Undibacterium parvum: one gene and its partner. The protein of the gene in region 1 interacts with the protein of each later gene in a pairwise test. Links are inferred from orthologs where the notes say so. Each region holds a gene or a part of one and is shown in the gene's direction. Other genes may lie near its edges. The genes, in order: ftsB and EJN92_RS12790.

Region 1 (10,873 bases):
TTGTCATTACCAAAAATCAAAATGTCGTTTTATCTAGAAACCCGTTACATGCAACGGTGAGACCCAGCCGCATTATTTTATTTTGTTGGCGAATTTCTTATTTTAAATTGATCGTTTAGGAGAATTGAATGAGTGCTATTGTTGATATTATCGGTCGTGAAATCATGGATTCACGCGGTAATCCTACCGTTGAATGCGATGTCTTGCTGGAATCTGGTGTTATGGGGCGTGCCTCAGTACCTTCCGGTGCCTCGACCGGTAGCCGCGAAGCGATGGAGCTGCGGGACGGCGATAAATCGCGTTTTCTGGGCAAGGGCGTACTCAAAGCCTGCGAGAACATCAACACAGAAATAGCCGAAGCGATCATGGGTTTAGACGCTAACGAACAAGCTTTTCTGGATCGTACTTTGATCGATTTAGATGGTACTGAAAACAAATCGCGCCTAGGTGCAAACGCCATGTTGGCAGTTTCCATGGCTGTCGCCAAAGCGGCCGCTGAAGAGGCTGGCTTGCCGTTGTATCGTTACTTCGGTGGTTCGGGCGCCATGCAAATGCCAGTGCCGATGATGAATGTCATCAACGGCGGCGCACATGCCGATAATAATCTGGATATTCAAGAATTCATGATTATCCCGGTTGGTGCACCTAGTTTTCGCGAAGCAATACGTTACGGTGCAGAAGTTTTTCATGCACTTAAAAAAATCCTGCACGACAAAGGTTTAACGACAGCTGTTGGCGATGAGGGTGGATTTGCACCATCAGTAGAAAATCATGAATCTGCCATCAAACTGATTATTCAAGCGATAGAAGCCGCTGGCTACGAGCCAGGCACACAAATCGCTCTTGGCCTCGATTGCGCCGCTAGCGAATTCTACAAAGACGGTAAATATCACTTGGAAGGCGAAGGACTGACTTTGTCGGCTACTGATTTCACGAATTTGCTGGCAACTTGGGTCGACAAATATCCTATCATCTCTATCGAAGACGGCATGGCCGAAGGCGATTGGGACGGCTGGGCAATTCTGACAGAGAAACTCGGAAAAACAGTGCAGATCGTTGGCGATGACTTGTTCGTCACCAATACCAAGATCTTCAAAGAAGGCATACAAAAAGGCATCGCTAATTCGATACTGATCAAAATTAATCAGATTGGTACTTTGACCGAAACTTTTGCCGCTATCGAAATGGCTAAGCGCGCTGGCTATACAGCGGTAATCTCACATCGCTCTGGCGAAACCGAAGACAGCACGATTGCTGATATCGCCGTCGGTATGAACGCTCTGCAAATTAAAACAGGATCTATGTCCCGTTCTGATCGTATGGCAAAATACAATCAACTCTTGCGCATCGAAGAAGATTTGGGTGAAGTGGCTAGTTACCCAGGCCGCGACGCTTTCTATAATTTGAAGTAAGCTTTATTTGTAAAAGGGAGAGCATTTGTTCTCCTTTTTTATGTACTTTATTTTTGATAGATTAAAACTCAATGCGCTTACTTGCCATCGTGTTCGTCACCTTGTTATTGTTGATTCAATATCCGCTGTGGTTGGGTAAAGGCGGTTGGCTGCGCGTTTGGGAATTAGATAGGCAAGTAAGCGCAGCGCAAAAGAAGAATGAAGATCTGAAAGAGAGAAATAATAAACTCGCTTCAGAAGTTGAAGATCTAAAAATAGGTACAGGCGCTGTAGAAGAACGCGCTCGTTTTGAGTTGGGAATGATTAAGAGAGATGAAATCTTTGTACAGATACTTAATGCTGGCACCGAATTAAAATCCAACCCGGCAGCAGCTTTAGGAAGTAAGCCAGTTATTGGTGCGCGGCAATAGCAAAGTAAGCGAATCGGAGAGGCAAATAATAGCCTGGTATTTCGCATAATTTATATTATGTAAAATTGAAGTTCAAAATTTACGCATCAATAGAAGCGATATTTAACCGTTCGGCGAAGTAAAAGTAGTCACTTAGTGGACGTAAATGTGGAACTTCCCGAATAAAATGAAATAAATCTGATACCCTTACTGCAATAAGTATTTGAATTTAATGATTTATTCACGTTTGTTGCGACAGAAACGCGCTAATGTAAAACTTTGGACTCTACTTACCTAATGCTTTGGTCCATTTCAATCAGTCCAAATTATTACGTTAATCGGAATGCTTTAACGTAAAAGTATCCGGTTGAAAACATTGCTCTCGCTAGTCATTATTCTGTCTTTCTTCGCTTAGCTCGCGTAGTCGGTTGAATGGCCGCCGCATTTTTTGCAGCTCCCAATTCGCATTCATGCAGCTTACGAAGAAGCAAGTCTCTCTCTACAGCCGAGCCTGCCAAGGCATGAGTATTGTTGGAAATCTGAATTTTTAACTGTATTAGTTCGCGATTGACAATCTCGCGAGCTTCAGAAGCGGCTTGAATCGCACCTTCTAAATTGCCTATTGTTTGCCTCAGGTTGGCCATCTGAGACTGAAACGCATTGGATTCAGCGTGATGCACGTCGACCTTCATTTTGTATTCAACGCGCGCTGTTTCTAGTGCTTTTTGAAGCCTAATATTAGCTGTGCGCTCTCGATCGATTTCTAGAAGCGCCCGTCTTTCCGCTGACGCCAGTCTATCTTCGTTTAATTTTGCTGAAGCACGGAGTTTTTCCATTTCTAAGACCAGCTCACGGAGAGCATCATCTAGTTTCGCATTACTTACGGATATATCATTTTTTGAGTCTTCCAATTGAGATTCGAGCGATGAGTTCGTCGATATTAAGGCTGTAATTTCGTGTTTGAGTACATCACATTCAGTATGCGTTTCCATTAGTTCTTTTTGCATGCTATTAAATGTTGATATTGCTTGGTCGCGGGCAGCAACCGCCAAATTGGCCTTGTCATTTGCCTGTTCAACCTGCAACAGCACATCAACCTTCAAAGATGCCAGCGTTTCTTGAGCGGCATTTTGGGCCGCTGACCACAAAGTGGCAACGAGATCTCCCGCTGCGGTTTTCAAGGATTCCGGCAAATCGGGATGACTAACAGTCACCCTGCTTTTGTCGCGCAGGTTTTCCCAGAAACGATTCAGGGCTTCCGCAGGTGCCGACATGCTGCCTTTTCGCACCAGCTGGTATAACTTATTGGCTGTCGGCGTCATTCCATAGCGGAAGAACATGGCCACACACACTTCACGATACAGATCCTGTGTCTGTGGGAATTGATTGCGAAGTACGTCGATGTCCGCCAAGAGCATGCGCTCATTCTGTTCAAGAGTATCCATATATTCATTCATTGAAGTTATTGGTTGATAATACAACGTATTACGTTATATTTCCAACTTTTAAATCAATAAATATGACATTACTCTTATAATGTCTATTATTATTGATAATATTGAATAATCAACGATCTTCATCGCATGAAAATTTCCTCGGTCATTGATACAAAGCCTGGCTCAGTACTCAGTAAAATATCCAGCGGCTTAACGTCTGTGATCTTGAGAAAGATTCGTGTTTGAATAGGCCTAACTAAAACTGTCTGGCTAGTAGCTTCTTAGCAGTAAGCTCGGCTATTGTTAGGCTCGCCCAATAAATGGTTCCATTGAAAATCAATTATTGGCACTACTCAATGGAGCCATATGACGTCACACTGCCTCCATTAGATCGCCTTCTACGCTGTGCGCACTAGCCGTTGCGTATTTGCGGTCGCCCATTTTCCAACATTGAGGATATTTATCGTGAGTGCGATGTTTGATGAAGTTTTGCATAAAATTACCATCGTCGGCGGTGGTGCCGGCGGCCTGGAATTAGCGGTGCGCCTGGGCCAGCAATTAGGCAAGAAGAAGAAAGCCCTGATTACCCTGGTCGATGCCAGCCCTACCCATTTGTGGAAGCCGCTACTGCATCAGGTCGCGGCTGGCACCTTAGATAGCCAAGCGGATGAGAGAGAATATTTCGCCTTAGCGCGCGCCAATCATTTTGAATTCCGCCTGGGGCGCATGAATGGCCTGGACAGACGCTATAAGAAAATTTTTCTGGCACCGACTTTGGATGAGAATAATGAGGAGCTATTGCCCACCCAGTCGATCGCTTACGATAGTTTGGTGCTAGCACTGGGTAGCCAGAGTAATGATTTTGGCACTAAGGGCGTGCGTGAGCATTGCATCATGCTCGATACCTTAGCGGCGGCCGAGCGTTTCCACAAAAAACTGGTGAATTGTTGCCTGCGCGCGCAGTCATTGGCGCAGGTCGCAGGCGAAGGTCGCTTCACCGTCACGATCATAGGAGGCGGCGCGACTGGGGTCGAGCTAGCGGCCGAGCTGCACATGACCACTAAAATATTATCCAGCTATGGCTTGGTAAATTTTCATCCTGAAAAAGACTTGAAGATTGTCTTGGTCGATGCCGCCCCGCGCTTACTGCAAATGCTGCCTGAACGCCTTGCGGCAGCGGTCGCCAAAGAGTTGCGCAGTATCGCCGTGGAAGTTCACACCAATGAAAAAGTAGTGGAGGTCAGCAAAGACGGGGTCATGATGGCCAGCGGAAAATTCATCCCCAGCGGTATCGTGGTGTGGGCGGCAGGTATCAAGGCCGCCGATTTCTTAAAGGATATCGATGGACTGGAAAGCAATCGTATCAATCAATTGGTACTCAACGCGCAATTGCAAACTAGCCGCGATCCGGCCATTTTTGCGATCGGCGATTGCTGCGCCTGCCCGCAAGGAGAAGGCCTGCCTGCAGTGCCGCCACGCGCCCAGGCCGCGCATCAGCAAGCGAGCCTACTGGCCAAATCGCTGATACGCATGCTCAATGGCAAAGAGTTGCTGACTTATCGCTACACCGACCACGGCTCTTTGCTCTCGCTAGGAAATTACAGTACCGTCGGTAGCTTGATGGGGGCGCTCGCGAGTGGCTCTATCTTCATCGAAGGCACAATCGCCAAATGGATGTACTGGTCGCTACACAAGCATCATCAAGTGGTGGTCTACGGCTGGTTTCACACCTGGCTGGCCACTTGGGTCGCCAGCATAGACAGGGTCAGAAATCCGCGCATCAAGCTGCACTGACTACGCAAACTACACGCCACGCCCCACACGTGTAGGCGCATATTCCATGCGCTTGCTGGCAGCATTTGGGCCTGCAGGCCGCATAGGGATTGCGTAAGCGCTCCCTATTCAAACAAAATCGAGCACCATGCTGGGTTGAATTTGCAACAGAAAATGTAAATGATGTAAGTGGCAGCGCAACAGGGCAATTTTAGACGGCCATACAGGCCCTGATTGAGCGCCTGCGCAGTTTTTAATGAGATTCCTCGTTCACCCCTGCCCCCCCCTATGGCTAGCGTTTATTACGAAGACTGTTAGCCTGCCGTGCATTAACCAAATATCTAGGCAAAAACAAAATAAACTTAGGAGTCATGAGAAAACTGAATCAATAGTGCAGTATATGTCTCTTTTTTTTGAAAATTTCTGGCGATAAACTGGTTTTGTCCTTGAGCAAGATCTTTCTCAGGGCAAGCCGATCACGGCATGGGACAGATGGAAATTTCAATATGAAAAAATATTAGGAGTAAGGCATATGGCGCACGAAAAATCAGTAGAAGTAGATCACATCAACTTTGCATCACAACAGCGCAGGCAATTCATGCGCGGCGCCGGGGCCTTGGCGCTCGCTGGTCTGGCGCTGCCTTTGACCGCATGCGGTGAAGATCCAGATGAACCTATTCCACCACAGCCGCCCGAGCCTTTACCACCACCGCCTCCGGTGACGACTTATCTGGTGCCGAAAGAAGGCGCATCGCACGCCGCTACCTGGATGGCTTACGGTGCCTCGGTCTCGGCCTGGGGTAACTTCAACGGCACCCCAGAAGAGCGCGATATGTCGAATAGCCGCCTGCTAGCGCGTGAAGATCTGATGCGTATCGCGGCCCAATTGTCGCGCTTTGAAGACGTCACCATGCTGGTGGCAAATAACACCGATCTGGCCGAAGCCAATCGCTTGCTCGATAAAGTGTTTGCCGGCACCGGCAACTTCAATCGCTGGAACCCAAGCACCAACATAGGCGTAGACGGTAAAATTTTTAGTAATGGGCGCGCCCTGCCAGCGATGAACCGCAATCGCATCGAGTTGCTGATCAAGACCGACAACGCCAGCAATCGCAATCAGGCTAATTGTGCCCATCCCCTCGAAAAGGTAAAAGTTTCTTTTTGGAATAGTCTTGAACACTGATTACTTGTAATATTCTTACCGAAATAATCCGTTTTTTCTTGCTTATTTGTATATCCGTAATAATGAATTAGCGTCCAACCTTAACGTTTTTACCTTTTCGAGGGAATGGGCTGTATCCCTACAGGGGGTTGTAAGCCCAAAGCCCAGATTATTTTGGATGTCTTTTAAATCAATGAGTTATGAATCAAAACACTCGTTCCGGGTCGTCATGCTGCAGGTATTTCTAACCACTTACCTCTGCTCAGACGTCCAGCCATGCTCCATAGGCATGGATATCAATCATCGGGACTGTCGCGGTAGCCTGGAGTCGGGCGATTAATTCGAAAAGAAAAGCGGTGGCTGGTTTGCCTGATTCGTGAATGTTATACGCGGCGGTCGCCTCATCATAGTCAAACACTCCATGCGATGCGACACAGCCCAGATCGAGCTTGCCGCCGGCATCGCCGCTCAAGAGAACCGCGCGCATTGCATCGCCAAGCGGTGGGTTCCAGTTGCTGCCAAGAGTCAATATACCGCCAATAATCGGCGTCAGCGCCTTCGGCGGATAAGTTCCACCAGCATGGGGAATTGGCAGGCTGGTTCGGTGTAATTTGCGTACGCTAGCAACTTTTTCCTGCGCATACGCTACTAATGTAGCGTTGATTGATTGTTTGGCTTCAAACACCGCGTAGACGCTTTCCGCAGGAATAATGAATTGATCACCATGCCGAAATATGAAAGGCGAATACTGGCGGTCGAACACTACAACGTCGATCTGATCGGGGTCGTCTCAGAAAACGGAAAATAAAGCACGCTAAGCGTGCGTGGAGGCTGGCACCCAGCGGTACAGCGTCGGAATGGACACGCCGAGGTTCTTGGCCACGTCCTTGGGCGGCACCCCGCTGGCCAGCAGCTTCTTGGCCGACTCGATCTTGCTGTCGGTCATCTTCGGCTTGCGGCCGCCTTTGCGGCCGAGCTGCTTGGCGACTTCCAGCCCGGCGCGGGTGCGCTCGACGGTCAGCTCGCGCTCCATTTCGGCAAGGCTCGCCATGACGTGGAAGAAGAACCGCCCGGATGGTGTGCCGGTGTCGATGGAGTCGGTGAGGCTCCTGAACTGGACACCGTGCTTGTGCAGATCGCCGACCAGATCGACCAGTTGCTTGACCGACCGGCCCAGCCGGTCGAGCTTCCAGACGACCAAAGTATCGCCTTCGCGCAGCATTTCGAGCGTCTTGGCCAAGCCAGGCCGGTCTGCCCGCGTGCCACTCACCTTGTCCTCGAAGACCTTTTTACATCCGGCCTTGCTCAAGGCTTCGCGTTGCAGCTCCAGGTTCTGATCCTGCGTCGAGACGCGCGCATAGCCAATCAACATGGCTTGTCTCGCGCCCGGTCGATGCGTTCCTGCATCGCCTGCATCACTTCTTCGTGGGTGTACGATCTGGCGTTGGCGTCGGTGGCTTGCCGCAGGGCTTCCTCAACCTCGCGCGTCATCCGCTCGTAATCCTCCGGCCACAGCGCTTGCTCCATGCGCAGCGACGCCTGACCCAGCAGGTGCAGCAGGCTGAACAGCCGCATGTCGTTGGTGGCGACGATGCGCTCCCGAATCTGCTCCTGAATAGCTTCGCTAGCCCGATGCGCTTGTGGTGTGGCAGTCCCCTCGTAGTCAGCGGGGAATTCCGCTTCCTCGGCAATCCTTGCCCAGGCGCTGGCCAGCGCCTCGATGGTTGACGTGCTCATTTCCGCCGCTCCTGTGCTCTTTGGCGAATCAACCGGCCAAGGGGCCTCGACGCGAAAACCAGCAGCATCACGCCTATCGGATACCAGGTCGAGAAGACCACCAAGGCATCGAAGGCTGGCCGTCCGGTGTTGGTAGGCAGTACGGCGGTCACAGCCATCAACCCGCCGACCGTCCAGATGATGCGCCACACGTAGGGCATCACGCGGGGCACGTAGCCGTCATCGAAAGCGGTCTGGTAGTAGCGGCGCAGGCCGCGCTCGGCAAGCGCCTGGCGCTGCCGCTCCGACAGCGCATCCGTCCGGCCATACCAGCGCCGGAATGGTGGACAGCGCAGCAGCAAAGGGGTGAAGAGGATCATCACCGCCACGATCGCGACACCCCACGCCATGACGGCGCCGGCATCGGGCCGCTTGGCGTTCTCGATCACGGGCGCGAAGACGCCCGGAGCACCGATCATCCAGAACAGCGCAATGTGCTGATGGAAGGAGAGCTTCATTTGCTCATCCACTTGCGCAGCAGGCGCTTTTTCAGGGAGGCGCGTTCTTGCGGGTTGCGTCCCTTGTGATTGGCGATGCGATCCGCCGTGGCGGCCTGGCGCTTGACGGGCCAGTAGGAGCGGCCATCCTTGCCCATCGACCAGACGCTGCTGGCCTGGTTTTCCAGCAGGGGCAGATGGGCGCTCAGGGCTTCGGGCGACGCGCTGGTCAGCGCCGTGCGCTCACGGGTGCGCCAGCGCTGATGCCAGAGCTTCTTGTCCTCGCGCTCGCTGCCGCAGGTCGTGTGCCCGACGATGGGTGTTTTGCGGCGGCTGCGGCTCATAACGTAGTGGTCTCCAAGAACATTCAGGACTGATCCCAGGCGTCGATGGTCAAGACCTGATCGGCAGGACAGGCGGCTACGCGGTCGGGAACTGGATGGTGTTCAGTCTCATGCCGACCCCATTCGATTGATCGCGTCGCTTGCGGCACGCTGCGACGCAAGGAGGTTTGCGACCTGGTTTAGCAGCCGTGTCCGCTGCATGTCTGTTACCTATCTCCCCGACCGCTCATTGGACCAACTCCAGAGATTGGGCTCTATCGCTCAGCCAATACGAAACCGGCATTGGCTGATGCCACAACCGAGACGAACACAAATGGCTCGGTACCTGTATTTCGCGCCCCGTGCACTTGGCCCGGTCTTGCCACGGCTATCTCACCTTCCCTGAGGGCACGAACAATCCCATTGCCCTGAAAGTAATCAGCCATTCCCGACAAAACAGTCCACGTGTCTTGGCCGTGAGGATGAATGTGAGCCGCAATTTCCTGCCCGGGATGGACATGCCAAACCACGATAATTGAGTCTCGGGTTTCAAGCACAACGGAACGAATAGGCTCGCCTTCGGACGGCTGAACATACTCGGCTACAGAAAATATTCTCGATTCAACAGTCATCGGAGATCCCTCTTTCACAGTGCACCCAGACAGGCTGGATATGAGTTCTAACTCGAATTTTAACGGGAGGCTGGTCGTGCGGTCGTGCAGTTGCCGATGAGCGTGTCGGCTGCTGCCTCCTTGCCCACCAGCGAACTCACGTCCGTTGCGGCCATCCAGAAGGTCTTGCCCGAGCGCGGCTCATAGGTCGCGGGATCGAACACGCCAGAGGGGCCGAACATCGGCGGCTTGATTGGTCATGGCTCCATGCCTTTGTCGTTACGGTCTTCATCGTCGGCATCCTGACGCACGGCGGGCAATTGCTGGAGCAACGCCGGCAGCCATTCCTGTACCGTCTCCCACACCACATCGAGGTTGATGTCGAAATAGCCGTGAGCCATGCGATTACGCATATTGCGCATGCTGCGCCACGGCACGTCGGCATGCGCCTGGGTGAACTCGACGTAGCCATCCATCACCTTTGTGGCCGCCTCGCCGATGACGATCAGGCTCATGATGACGGCCTGCTGGGTGCGCTTGTCGGCCAAGAAGTCGTCCTTGGCCATCCCTTCCACGAAGCTGCGCGCATCGGTTGCGGCCTGCTGAATGTGGTCGAGGTAATCGGGCAGGCGGTTCTCGCTCATATCGGTTGCGCCTCCGCGAGCACCTTGGCCCGGAACTTCGGCGGCAGGTCGCCGGGAGTCAGCAGATCGACGTCAACGCCGAGCAGCGATTTCAGTTCTTCTTCCAAATCGCCCAAGTCCAACAACGTGGCACCGGGCAGCGCATCGACCAACAGGTCGAGGTCGCTGCCATCCCGGTCGGTGCCATGCAGCACCGAGCCGAAGACGCGCGGGTTCGCGGCGCGAAAGCGGCCTACCGCTTCACGCACTGCGCTTCGCTTCATGTCAAGCACAACAGACGGTCGCATGCGCATCCTTTCTTATCGAAACTCGTTGAGATGATATGCAATCAAGAATAGAATTTCAAGAACTATTTTCGAGAATCGCAATGCCTTGATTCCCGTGCCGCGCCGGTTGCCTTGGCGGGCTTGTCACAAACCTACGTTTTCAAGAAGAAGGAAACCGCATGCCCCGCCGTTCGATCCTCTCCGCCGCCGAGCGCGAAAGCCTGCTGGCGTTGCCGGACACCAAGGATGAGTTGATCCGTCACTACACGTTCAGCGAAAGCGACCTCTCCATCATCCGGCAGCGGCGCGGCCCGGCCAATCGGCTGGGCTTCGCGGTGCAGCTCTGCTACCTGCGCTTTCCCGGCGTCATCCTTGGCGCTGATGAGCCACCGTTCCCGCCATTGCTGAGACTGGTCGCCAACCAGCTCAAGGTCGGCATCGAAAGCTGGGACGAGTACGGGCAGCGTGAGCAGACCCGACGCGAGCACCTGGTCGAGCTGCAAACGGTGTTCGGCTTCCAGCCGTTCACGATTGGCCACTACCGGCAGGCTGTCCAGTTGCTGACCGAGCTGGCCATGCAAACCGACAAGGGCATCGTGCTGGCCAGAGCCTTGATCGAGCACCTGCGGCGGCAGTCGGTCATT
Region 2 (10,833 bases), 1.6 Mb from region 1 along the record:
GAGCGAAATGAAAATGGAAAACTTAGGAAAAGTCGGTGTTTTGTTCGGCGGACGCTCTGCCGAACGGGAAGTGTCCATCATGTCTGGCAATGGGGTCTTGTCGGCACTAAAAAGTTTTGGTGTGGACGCGCATGCTTTTGATCCCGCTCAGCGTAGTTTGGCTGATTTAGAGTCAGAAAAATTTGATCGGGTTTTTATAGCCTTGCATGGTCGCTACGGTGAAGACGGTAGTCTGCAAGGTGTCTTGGAGCAGTTGGCGATTCCATATACCGGCAGTGGTGTGATGGCATCCTCGATAGCGATGGATAAAATTTTCACCAAGAAAATTTGGCAGAGTCATCAACTGACTACGCCTAACTATGCGGTGTTGACACTAGGTAGTGATCTGGATCTGGTTAGTGCGGAGTTGGGTTTGCCTTTAATCATTAAACCACCGCATGAAGGCTCGACCATAGGAATTACCAAGGTCAATGTCACAGCTGAGATGGCTGCAGCTTACACTTTGGCGGCCGAGTTTGATGACGAAGTATTGGCTGAAGAGTTTATTCAAGGGCGCGAGTTAACGGTCGCTGTGCTCGGAAAGGGTGCTAATGCTTACGCACTTCCTATCATAGAGATAGTCGCACCTGAAGGTAATTACGATTATCAAAATAAATATTTTACTGACGACACCAAGTATCTTTGTCCGGCGCCTATGGATGCCGCTTTGACTGCTGAGATACAAGCGATGTGTGTCGAGTCGTATCGTGCGATTAATTGCGAAGGCTGGGCAAGGGTAGACGTGTTGCTAAGAGCTTCCGACAATAAACCATTTTTGATAGAAATTAATACCTCGCCAGGTATGACTGGGCACTCCTTGGTGCCTATGGCGGCGCGCGCAGCTGGGATGAGTTATGAAGAAGTCTGCCTGACGATTTTGAAGACCGCAAGTCTGAAAATAAAGCCAGACACAAAAAAGGAAAGTAGTTAAAACACATGTGGCAAGACATCAAAATCTTGAATGCAGCGGCAAATGCTTTGATCGGCATCTTGTTACTCGCACTTTTGATGTCCGGAATCTGGTGGGTAATTCAGCGTCCGATGTTTACTTTGACTGCAATACGAATCGAAGCTGTGGATAAGGGCAATTTGCGACATGTGAATGCCTTGACGATTAGAAATGCCGCGATACCGAAAATCAAAGGGAATTTTTTTACCAGTAATTTAGATTTGGTTAGAAGTGCTTTTGAAACGGTGCCTTGGGTGCGTAAAGCCAGCGTACAAAGAGAGTGGCCGAACAAACTTATTGTGGTGCTTGAAGAGCACGAGGTGCTTGGTACCTGGGGAGATGAGGGGCGACTCATCTCAGCCAAAGGGGACGTGTTTACTGCGAATTTGGCGGAGGCGGAAGAAGATGCCGACCTGATCGAATTTGTTGGCCCGCAAGGAAGCGAGAAAGAAGTGTTGGCGCGCTACTTCGATTTTAAGAAGTGGTTCGCGGTGATAAATCTGGAGCCAGATGCGGTGCAATACTCTAATCGTTATGCTTGGAGTTTGAAGTTGAGCAATGGTATGAAGGTTGAGTTGGGGCGTATGCAAGACGAGTCGAGTTTGAAGAAACGAGTGGATCAGTTATTGGCGGTATATCCGCAGTTGCTCACGAGTTTGCGAGATAGTATTGAAAGTGTGGATATGCGGTATCCGAATGGACTAGCTCTGAAATCGAGTAAGAGTTCCTTGGGATTGAAAAGCAAACTTAAGTAAGTGGAATGACATGACAAAAGATGCAAAAAACCTGATAGTCGGTCTCGATATTGGCACTTCAAAAATCGTTGCGGTGGTAGCCGAAGTCATGCCGGATGGACGGCATGAAGTAATCGGCTTGGGACAACACGAATCCAAGGGACTCAAAAAGGGCGTGGTCGTCAATATTGAGGCAACCGTGGAATCGATACGACGCGCATTGGAAGAAGCAGAGTTGATGGCCGACTGTAAAATTCGGCACGTCTACACGGGAATCGCCGGCAGCCATATCCGTAGCTTCAACTCTAGCGGTATGGTTGCGATTAAGGATAAAGAAGTCACCGCGGCCGATGTCTCGCGCGTCATAGAAACCGCTAAAGCGGTGAATATTCCTACTGACCAGCAACTGCTGCATACCTTGCCACAAGAGTTCATCGTGGATAGTCAGGACGATGTGCGCGAACCAATAGGGATGAGCGGCATCCGTCTTGAGGTGAAGGTTCACATCGTTACCGGTGCGGTTTCTGCGGTACAAAATATCGTCAAATGCGTGCGCCGTTGCGGCCTCGAAGTTTCTGATTTGATCTTGCAACCTATGGCCTCGGCTGAAGCAGTTCTCACCAAAGACGAAAAAGAATTGGGCGTGGTCCTGATTGACATTGGTGGTGGCACTACTGATGTTGCGGTATTTAGTGAGGGTGCGATTCGGCATACTGCGGTGATACCGATTGCCGGCGATCAGATCACCAACGATATCGCGATGGCACTACGCACACCGACCTCGGAGGCTGAAGAAATTAAAATCAGATTCGGTGTTGCTAAACAGGTTCTGGCTGATCCATCCGATACGCTAGATGTTCCTGGTTTGGGTGACCGCGGTCCAAGATCGCTATCACGTCAGGCTTTGGCGGCGGTGATAGAGCCGCGTGTTGAAGAACTATTCGCCTTGGTGCATCAAGTGGTGCGCGAATCAGGCTACGAAGATGTGCTCTCTTCCGGTATCGTTTTGACGGGCGGCTCAGCCATCATGCCGGGGATGGTAGAGATGGCTGAAGACATATTTTTAAAGCCAACTAGATTGGGAATGCCGGTCTATTCTGGTCAGTTGGCGGACGTGGTGCGCAGCCCACGTTATGCGACAGTTTTGGGGTTGTTGTTGGAAGCAAAGAAGCAGTATATGCGCGGGCATATCGTGACCAAACAAGAAGGTTCGGCAAAAGCGGTCTGGCAACGCATGAAAGAGTGGTTTTTGGGGAATTTTTAGATTATTTATACGTATAAATCGCGTATAAAGTAAGCATAAATTGTAGTAATCATTTTATAATGTTGTTATCTGCAGTTTGCATTCGCTAGTCGTGACATAGGGTGATGACTAGCGACTGAAAACTGCCTACTTGGAGGATGCATGATGGAGTTCGATATGGTCGATAACGCTACGCAAGGCACCGTAATCAAGGTGGTCGGTGTTGGTGGTGCCGGTGGCAATGCAGTACAGCATATGATTAACAAGGGTGTCTCTGGCGTCGAGTTCATTTGCGCCAATACTGACGCTCAGGCGCTGACGCAATCCAAAGCACACAATGTGATACAAATCGGTGAAACTGGTTTGGGCGCAGGGATGAAGCCTGAGGTTGGTCGTCAGTTGGCTGAAGAGTCACGCGCGCGAATTGAAGATGCCTTGCGAGGTTCGCATATGGTTTTTATCGCCGCAGGTATGGGCGGTGGAACTGGTACCGGAGCTGCGCCTGTCGTTGCGCAGATCGCCAAGGAATTAGGTGCATTGACCGTTGCGGTGGTTTCCAAGCCATTTTCTTACGAAGGTAAGAAATGTATGGATATCGCTGACGAAGGTTTGGAAGCGCTGTCCAAGCATGTCGATTCTCTCATCATCATTCTCAATGAAAAGCTGGAAGAGATTTACGAAGATGACAGCATGATAGAGTGGCTGCAACACGCCGACAATGTACTCAATAATGCGGTTGCGGGTATCGCTGAAATCATCAATGTACCAGGCCATATCAACGTCGATTTTAACGACGTGAAAACGATTATGGGCGAGCAGGGTAAGGCCATGATGGGAACGGCAACCGCTTCTGGCGTAGACCGCGCCCGTATTGCAGCGGAGCAGGCAGTGGCCTCTCCACTGCTAGACGGTATCGATTTGTCTGGTGCGCGTGGTGTCTTGGTTAACGTTACCGCTAGTCGTAGTCTGAAGGGTAAAGAGATCAAAGAAGTCATGGCAGCGGTACGTGCATTTGCTGCCGATGATGCCTCGATCGCCCAAGGGATTGCGTATGACGATAGCATGGGTGACGATATCCGCGTCACTGTAGTGGCAACAGGTTTGGGCCGTGGCAAGAAAAATATTCAGCTGGTGCAAACACCTATGCTGCGTACCGGTACTCACAATGAGCCTATGATGATGGCGACTACCGCCAGCACTACAGCAAATATGGGGATGACATCGTCGGCCGGCTTCGAAAGCCTGAGTAAGCCAGCGGTATGGCGACGTGAATCAGCCTCTGATCAGGTGCGTGCTTTGGAAAAAAATGGAATGGAAACTTATGATATTCCGGCTTTTTTACGCAAACAAGCTGATTGATCTTGCTTCGCCAAAATATCGTGCGATGTAGTTTGAAATAGTTGAAAAATAGCTCGAAGCAAAACGCCGGCAATCGCTGGCGTTTTGCTTTCTGCAAGAAAATTAAGACTAAGGCATACTTGCGCTCAGCCCGTTTTTTAACAATACACAAAGTTGATGTTTGTTATGAGGCGGTGTACTTTCATCTATTACTGGAGCCAGATATGACTATCAAGATCGCAGAAAAATTACCCGAAGGCAGTTTAGCCGAATTCATCGAAGTCGAATCTGAGGGTTGCTCACTCGGACCAAATACTTTTAGCGTAGCCGATCTGAGCAAAGGTAAGACCATCGCAATTTTTGGTTTGCCAGGCGCCTATACACCAACTTGCTCGGCTAAACATGTACCAGGTTATGTGGAACACGCTGCGGCTTTGAAAGCCAAGGGCGTCGATGAAATCTGGTGTATCTCGGTCAATGATGCGTTTGTGATGGGCGCATGGGGGCGTGATCTGAAAGCGACTGGCATCGTGCGTATGATGGCCGACGGTAATGGCGCATTCAGTAAGGCTTTGGGTTTGGATGCTGATTTTAGTAAATTCGGTATGGGCACGCGTTCCCAGCGTTATTCTTTACTCGCAGTTGATGGCGTAGTGAAGCAATTGAATATTGAAGAAGGCGGAAATTTCGAAGTATCGAATGCAGAAACGATGCTGGCGCAATTGTCCTAATTTTTTTCCTCGTAAAAAAGCGCACAAATTTGTGCGCTTTTTTATTTTTGATGCCAGCTTTTAATTGCTAGTCGCAAGCTACTTACGGGTATCGATTTTGGCAAGCAGATATAATACTCAGATGTTAAAACAAAGAACAATCAAAAAACAGGTCAAAACCATAGGTGTGGGAGTTCACTCCGGTACTAAGGTGGATTTGATACTGCGTCCAGCGCCTATCGATACTGGCATCGTGTTTACCCGTATTGATTTAAACCCGCCCGTGGTATTTGAAGCGCAAGCCTTGAACGTCGGGGATACTCGCATGGCATCGACCTTGACCAATCAAGGTGCGAAAGTGTCTACCGTTGAACATCTGTTGTCTGCTTGTGCTGGCTTGGGCATCGATAATTTATATGTCGATGTCAGTGCTGAAGAAATCCCTATCATGGATGGATCAGCATCTTCTTTCGTGTATCTGCTGCAGCAAGCGGAAATGCAAGAGCAAAACGCAGCGAAAAAATTCATACGCGTTTTAAAGCCGGTAGAAATACGTGAGGGTAGTGGCAAATCCGAAAAATGGGCGAGGTTGGAGCCTTTTGATGGGTATAAGTTACATTTTTTCATAGAGTTTAACCATCCCGCGGTGGATGGTACGACTCAGACCGCCGAGGTGGATTTCTCTAAAGTGTCCTACGTCAAGGACGTGGCTAGAGCCCGCACCTTCGGCTTCATGCAGGATGTAGAGATGTTGCGCGGCATAGGATTGGCGCGCGGCGGATCTATGGAAAATGCTATCGTGATGGATGAATTTCGTATCTTAAACGCCGATGGACTGCGCTTTGATGACGAGTTTGTGCGGCATAAAATTCTCGATGCTATCGGTGATTTGTACCTGATCGGGCATCCCTTATTGGCAAGTTATAGTGCGCATAAATCCGGTCATGGACTGAATAATCAGTTATTGCGCGCCTTGCTGGCGCAGCCTGATGCCTATGAAATCGTGACCTTTGACCAGGAGACACTGGCGCCAGCGTCGTATGCCGAGCAAGAGCGTCGTGAGTGGGCGCTATCTTGATTGTATTTAGCCGCAGCGGATATTTCTAGACTTGGTTGCGCTGTACTAATCTATGTAATGCCGCCCTCAGTTCGGCATTTTGGGGGGTGTCGTCTAAACTATGTTCCAGTGCGTCAAAAGCGTTAATCGCACTGCTAGTGAAAACTAGTTGCTTCACTGGGCTAGGTTTTTCTATGGTTTTCCTAACTTGTACTTTGATCCGTATTGCGTTAATCTGCCAACCGCGCAACTGCAATTGTGCGAGCAATTTAGGCAAAGTTTGTTTCAACTTGCTTGCCAGTGAGGCATTCGGAGCGGCCAAACTTAATTGCTCATCGGCCAGTTGCAGTACTTCACAACTATCAAATACGCCCGGCAGTATGGCGGCACATTCTTTCTGCAATGAGGCATTGCGCTTGATACTTGGTAGTAAAGGCGAAATTTTGTCATTGCGGGCTAAATAGTTGGCGATACCGCTGGCATCGGGTAATTTTCTACCGCGTTTGATATTGAGTTTAAATGGAGGTGGCGTTAATGATTGCATGGATAGCACCTTACCACAGCTGCCGGTTTACCTGTCATAGGGACGCTCACTAATGCAAATCATTTTCATGCATTCCCGCTTCACGCAAGCGAAGTCGATTACTCTCAGTTCTACCCATATTCTATTGTCCGTCCTGGGCTTTTTAACTCTCACGATGTTGTGCTCCGCCGTCATGGCAGCTCTGATACTACGCTTGGCAAGTAGCGATCTGCCTCTGCTGAAAAACTTGGTGCCTGCCAATCTGGCTAGCTTACCAAGCAATGATCCGAATGCCAAAGATCGCTATCTAAAAGAAAACCTAGCAGCGATGGCAATTAAGTTGGGGGAGATGCAAGCGCAATTAATCCGCCTGGATGCCTTGGGCGAACGAGTTCAGGGTTTGGCCGGCGTAAAGCCGGAAGAGTTTAATTTTAAAGACGCGCCCGGACGTGGTGGTGCCGAAACTTCGACCTTGTTGCCCCCCAAAGAATTAAGTCTCTCGCAGTTTCAAGTCGCCTTAGATGCCATGGCTAGTGACCTTGAACATCGCTCAGATTTTATGAGTGTGGTCGAGACCAAGCTGATGGGTTTTAAGTTGCAATCCAAACTATTGCCAACCATACAGCCTGTCAATGTCAGTTATAACGCTTCGGGTTTCGGCTGGCGCTTAGATCCATTCTCAGGTCGCAGTGCTTTTCACGAAGGCATAGATTTTTCTAGTCCTACCGGCACGCCGATAATTGCAGCCGCTGGCGGCGTCATCATTGCCGCAGAGTTTCATCCACAATTTGGCAATATGCTGGAAATCGATCATGGTGGTGAAATCATGACGCGCTACGCACATGCTTCTAAAATTTACGTCAAAGTCGGTGACATCGTCAAACGCGGCCAGCATATCGCCGATATAGGCTCGACCGGACGCTCTACCGGCGCGCATTTACACTTTGAGGTGCATGTCAAAGGCGTGCCGCAAAATCCACATAAATTTCTCAATGCGGGTATCAATCAAGCCAGCATGGCGGCGCTGAACCAAAAATAGCTTGCTCTGCCGATTTGCTGCCATTGCGGGGCGAGTGAGTAAGAATTTTCTGTTGCGCCTATTGATATTCCCTTTTTTGTCACCAATTTTACTTAGTTGCGTGGGCCTGACCAGGCATTTTCTGGTTAATGGCTGGCTCCGTGGTAAAATCGCGAGTTAGTCTATGTTGCTGCCAAGTTAAGTTTGCTGGCAGCTTTTTTCAAGAATCTACTTACTCATTCATAGCATGTCATTCCTGACCAAGATATTCGGCAGCCGTAATCAACGGCTCTTGAAACAATACCAAAAAACGGTGCGTGATATCAACGCCCTGGAACCCACGCTGGAAGCCTTGTCGGATGAGCAGTTGCAAGCAAAGACAGGCGAATTTAAAGAGCGTATCGCCAAGGGAGAAACTCTAGACGCGATCTTACCTGAAGCGTTTGCGGTGTGTCGTGAGGCCAGTAAACGCGTCTTGAAAATGCGCCATTTTGACGTGCAATTGATAGGCGGTATGGTTTTGCATTTTGGCAAAATCGCGGAGATGGGCACAGGCGAAGGTAAAACCTTGATGGCCACCTTGCCGACTTACCTCAATGCCTTGTCTGGTAAAGGCGTGCACGTGGTCACCGTCAATGATTATCTGGCGCAGCGCGATGCCGAGTGGATGGGTACTTTGTACGGCTGGTTAGGGCTCACAACCGGTATCAACCTCTCGCAGTTGGAGCACGACGCCAAGCAAGCTGCATATGCCGCCGATATTACTTACGGCACCAATAATGAATTCGGTTTCGATTATCTGCGCGATAACATGGTGTATGAAGCCAAAGACAGAGTGCAACGCGCACTTAACTTCGCCGTGGTCGATGAAGTCGATTCCATTCTGATCGATGAGGCACGCACACCTTTGATCATTTCTGGTCAGGCCGAGAGTCATACCGAGCTGTACTACAAAATTAATGAAGTACCGAAGATGCTGACGTTACAGATCGGTGAGGAAACTCCCGATGGTAAAGGTCATATCGAGGTGGCGGGCGACTACACCAAAGACGAAAAAGCACATCAAGTCTTGTTGACTGAAGATGGCCATGAGCATGCCGAGCGTCTGCTGACGCAAATGGGCTTGTTGCCAGAAGGCGCATCTTTGTATGATGCCGCAAATATCTCTTTGATCCATCATTTGTATGCAGCCTTGCGCGCGCATGCTCTGTATTTTAAAGATCAGCACTATGTGGTGCTGAACGATGAAATCGTGATCGTCGATGAATTTACTGGTCGTATGATGACAGGGCGTCGTTGGTCGGATGGTCTGCATCAGGCGGTGGAAGCGAAAGAAGGCGTAAAGATTCAGAACGAGAATCAAACTTTAGCCTCGATCACTTTCCAAAATTATTTCCGTATGTATGTGCGCTTGTCAGGCATGACAGGAACGGCTGATACCGAAGCCTACGAATTCCAGGAAATCTACGGTCTGGAAACTGTGGTGATCCCACCGAATCGTCCTTCGCAGCGTAAAGATAGACAAGATCAGGTGTATAAGACAGCGCAAGAAAAATACAATGCGATGTTGGTCGATATTAAAGATTGTTATGAGCGCGGTCAGCCAGTTTTGGTGGGAACCACCTCGATCGAAAACTCTGAGATGTTGTCGGAGATTTTGACTAAAGCCAAACTCCCGCATAACGTCCTTAATGCGAAACAGCATGCGCGCGAAGCGGAAATTATTGCGCAGGCGGGTCGTCCTAAGGGCATTACCATCGCTACCAATATGGCCGGTCGTGGTACCGATATTGTGCTCGGTGGTAACGTCGCCAAGCAGGTGCAATTGATAGAAGCCGATAGCAAATTGTCGGATGCCGACAAGCAAACTCAGTCGCAAAAATTGCGCGATGAGTGGAAATCTTTGCACGAGCATGTAGTCAGCGCTGGTGGTCTGCATATCATCGGTACTGAACGCCACGAATCACGTCGCGTTGATAATCAATTGCGTGGCCGTTCTAGTCGCCAAGGTGATCCTGGATCTTCTCGTTTTTATCTGTCGCTCGATGATGCCTTGTTGCGTATCTTCGCCGGTGACCGCGTGCGTGCCATCATGGATAGATTGAAAATGCCGGAAGGCGAGCCTATCGAAGCCGGTATTGTGAGTCGCTCGATTGAGTCGGCGCAACGCAAAGTGGAAGCGCGTAACTTCGATATTCGTAAGCAATTGCTGGAATACGATGACGTCGCCAATGATCAGCGTAAAGTCATCTACCAGCAACGTAACGAATTACTCGAAGCGCACGATATGTCTGAGATGATTACTTCTCTGCGTAGCGGTATGTTTGAAGAAGTAGTGCGTACTTACGTGCCTGAAGAATCAGTAGAAGAGCAATGGAATGTCGCCGCTTTGGAAGCCACGCTGGCGGCCGAATGGTCACTCGATCTGCCTATCGCAAAAATGCTTGCGGCTGAACCAAATCTGAGCGACGAAGATATTCTGGAACGGGTCCAGGCTGCCGCCAATGCTGCTTATGAGTCTAAGCTGACTATCGTCGGTAAGGATGCGTTCGCCGGCTTCGAGCGCAGCGTCATGTTGCAGAGTATCGATAGCCATTGGCGTGAACATCTGGCAGCTTTGGATCACTTGCGTCAGGGCATACATCTGCGCGGCTACGCCCAGAAAAATCCTAAGCAGGAATACAAACGCGAAGCTTTTGAATTATTTGCGCAGATGCTAGATTTGATCAAGAACGAAGTGGTCAAGACCGTGGTCACGGTGCGCATACAATCGCGTGAAGAAATCGAAGCAGCCGAGCAGCAAATGGCCGCAGCGCAAATCGAAAATGTGCATTATCAACATGCAGACTTCGATGCGAATGCGACACCGGAAGAAATGTTGGCACCGACTGCAAATCCTGAGCACAGTGCGAATCAGCCTCAAGTCGATCATGGCTTTAAAGTCGGACGCAACGATGCCTGTCCTTGCGGTAGCGGTAAAAAATACAAGCAATGCCATGGTAAATTGGCCTAGGAATAGTTTGTAAATTAATACAGAAAGGGGCGGAATTTTCTGCCCCTTTTTTATTCCCTGACTCTAATTTTTGTTGTTAAATAGGCAGAAAAAAAGCGTCGAATGTGGGCGGTGTTGAGTCGATTTCGTATTTTTGATATTGAAAAATAAAGCTTCTTTGCTATATCCGCGTGATTATTTAACTACCTCGCCGTGAATAAGTGCAAAGA

The links.
Region 2: the proteins of ftsB (region 1) and EJN92_RS12790 interact in binary tests that used the Escherichia coli proteins (3 or more experiments, as listed by UniProt). The link is inferred for Undibacterium parvum from one-to-one orthologs.

The regions. Positions count from the first base shown.
Region 1 is NZ_CP034464.1:4,498,654-4,509,526, forward strand. The notes cover bases 254-3,152. They hold ftsB (cell division protein FtsB), read left to right. Parts: upstream 254-1,483; coding sequence 1,484-1,822; downstream 1,823-3,152. Other genes in these bases: eno (phosphopyruvate hydratase), read left to right, coding at 254-1,412; EJN92_RS19610 (DNA-binding protein), read right to left, coding at 2,194-3,152. Also shown: more of eno, read left to right, coding at 129-253; more of EJN92_RS19610, read right to left, coding at 3,153-3,258; EJN92_RS19615 (NAD(P)/FAD-dependent oxidoreductase), read left to right, coding at 3,712-5,031; EJN92_RS19620 (hypothetical protein), read left to right, coding at 5,543-6,193; EJN92_RS19625 (DUF6602 domain-containing protein), read right to left, coding at 6,435-6,947; EJN92_RS19630 (recombinase family protein), read right to left, coding at 6,987-7,544; EJN92_RS19635 (hypothetical protein), read right to left, coding at 7,538-7,909; EJN92_RS19640 (hypothetical protein), read right to left, coding at 7,906-8,406; EJN92_RS19645 (hypothetical protein), read right to left, coding at 8,403-8,729; EJN92_RS21480 (hypothetical protein), read right to left, coding at 8,753-8,890; EJN92_RS19650 (cupin domain-containing protein), read right to left, coding at 8,984-9,340; EJN92_RS21645 (hypothetical protein), read right to left, coding at 9,400-9,561; EJN92_RS19655 (HepT-like ribonuclease domain-containing protein), read right to left, coding at 9,577-9,963; EJN92_RS19660 (nucleotidyltransferase family protein), read right to left, coding at 9,960-10,250; EJN92_RS19665 (Tn3-like element ISPa38 family transposase), read left to right, coding at 10,409-10,873. UniProt on the Escherichia coli protein: Essential cell division protein. May link together the upstream cell division proteins, which are predominantly cytoplasmic, with the downstream cell division proteins, which are predominantly periplasmic.
Region 2 is NZ_CP034464.1:2,924,780-2,935,612, forward strand. The notes cover bases 1-2,859. They hold EJN92_RS12790 (cell division protein FtsQ/DivIB), read left to right. Parts: upstream 1-975; coding sequence 976-1,743; downstream 1,744-2,859. Other genes in these bases: EJN92_RS12785 (D-alanine--D-alanine ligase), read left to right, coding at 1-970; ftsA (cell division protein FtsA), read left to right, coding at 1,754-2,859. In the rest of the region: more of ftsA, read left to right, coding at 2,860-2,986; cell division protein FtsZ, read left to right, coding at 3,131-4,324; EJN92_RS12805 (peroxiredoxin), read left to right, coding at 4,528-5,034; lpxC (UDP-3-O-acyl-N-acetylglucosamine deacetylase), read left to right, coding at 5,156-6,091; EJN92_RS12815 (DciA family protein), read right to left, coding at 6,117-6,614; EJN92_RS12820 (M23 family metallopeptidase), read left to right, coding at 6,667-7,632; preprotein translocase subunit SecA, read left to right, coding at 7,859-10,624. UniProt on the Escherichia coli protein: Essential cell division protein. May link together the upstream cell division proteins, which are predominantly cytoplasmic, with the downstream cell division proteins, which are predominantly periplasmic. May control correct divisome assembly.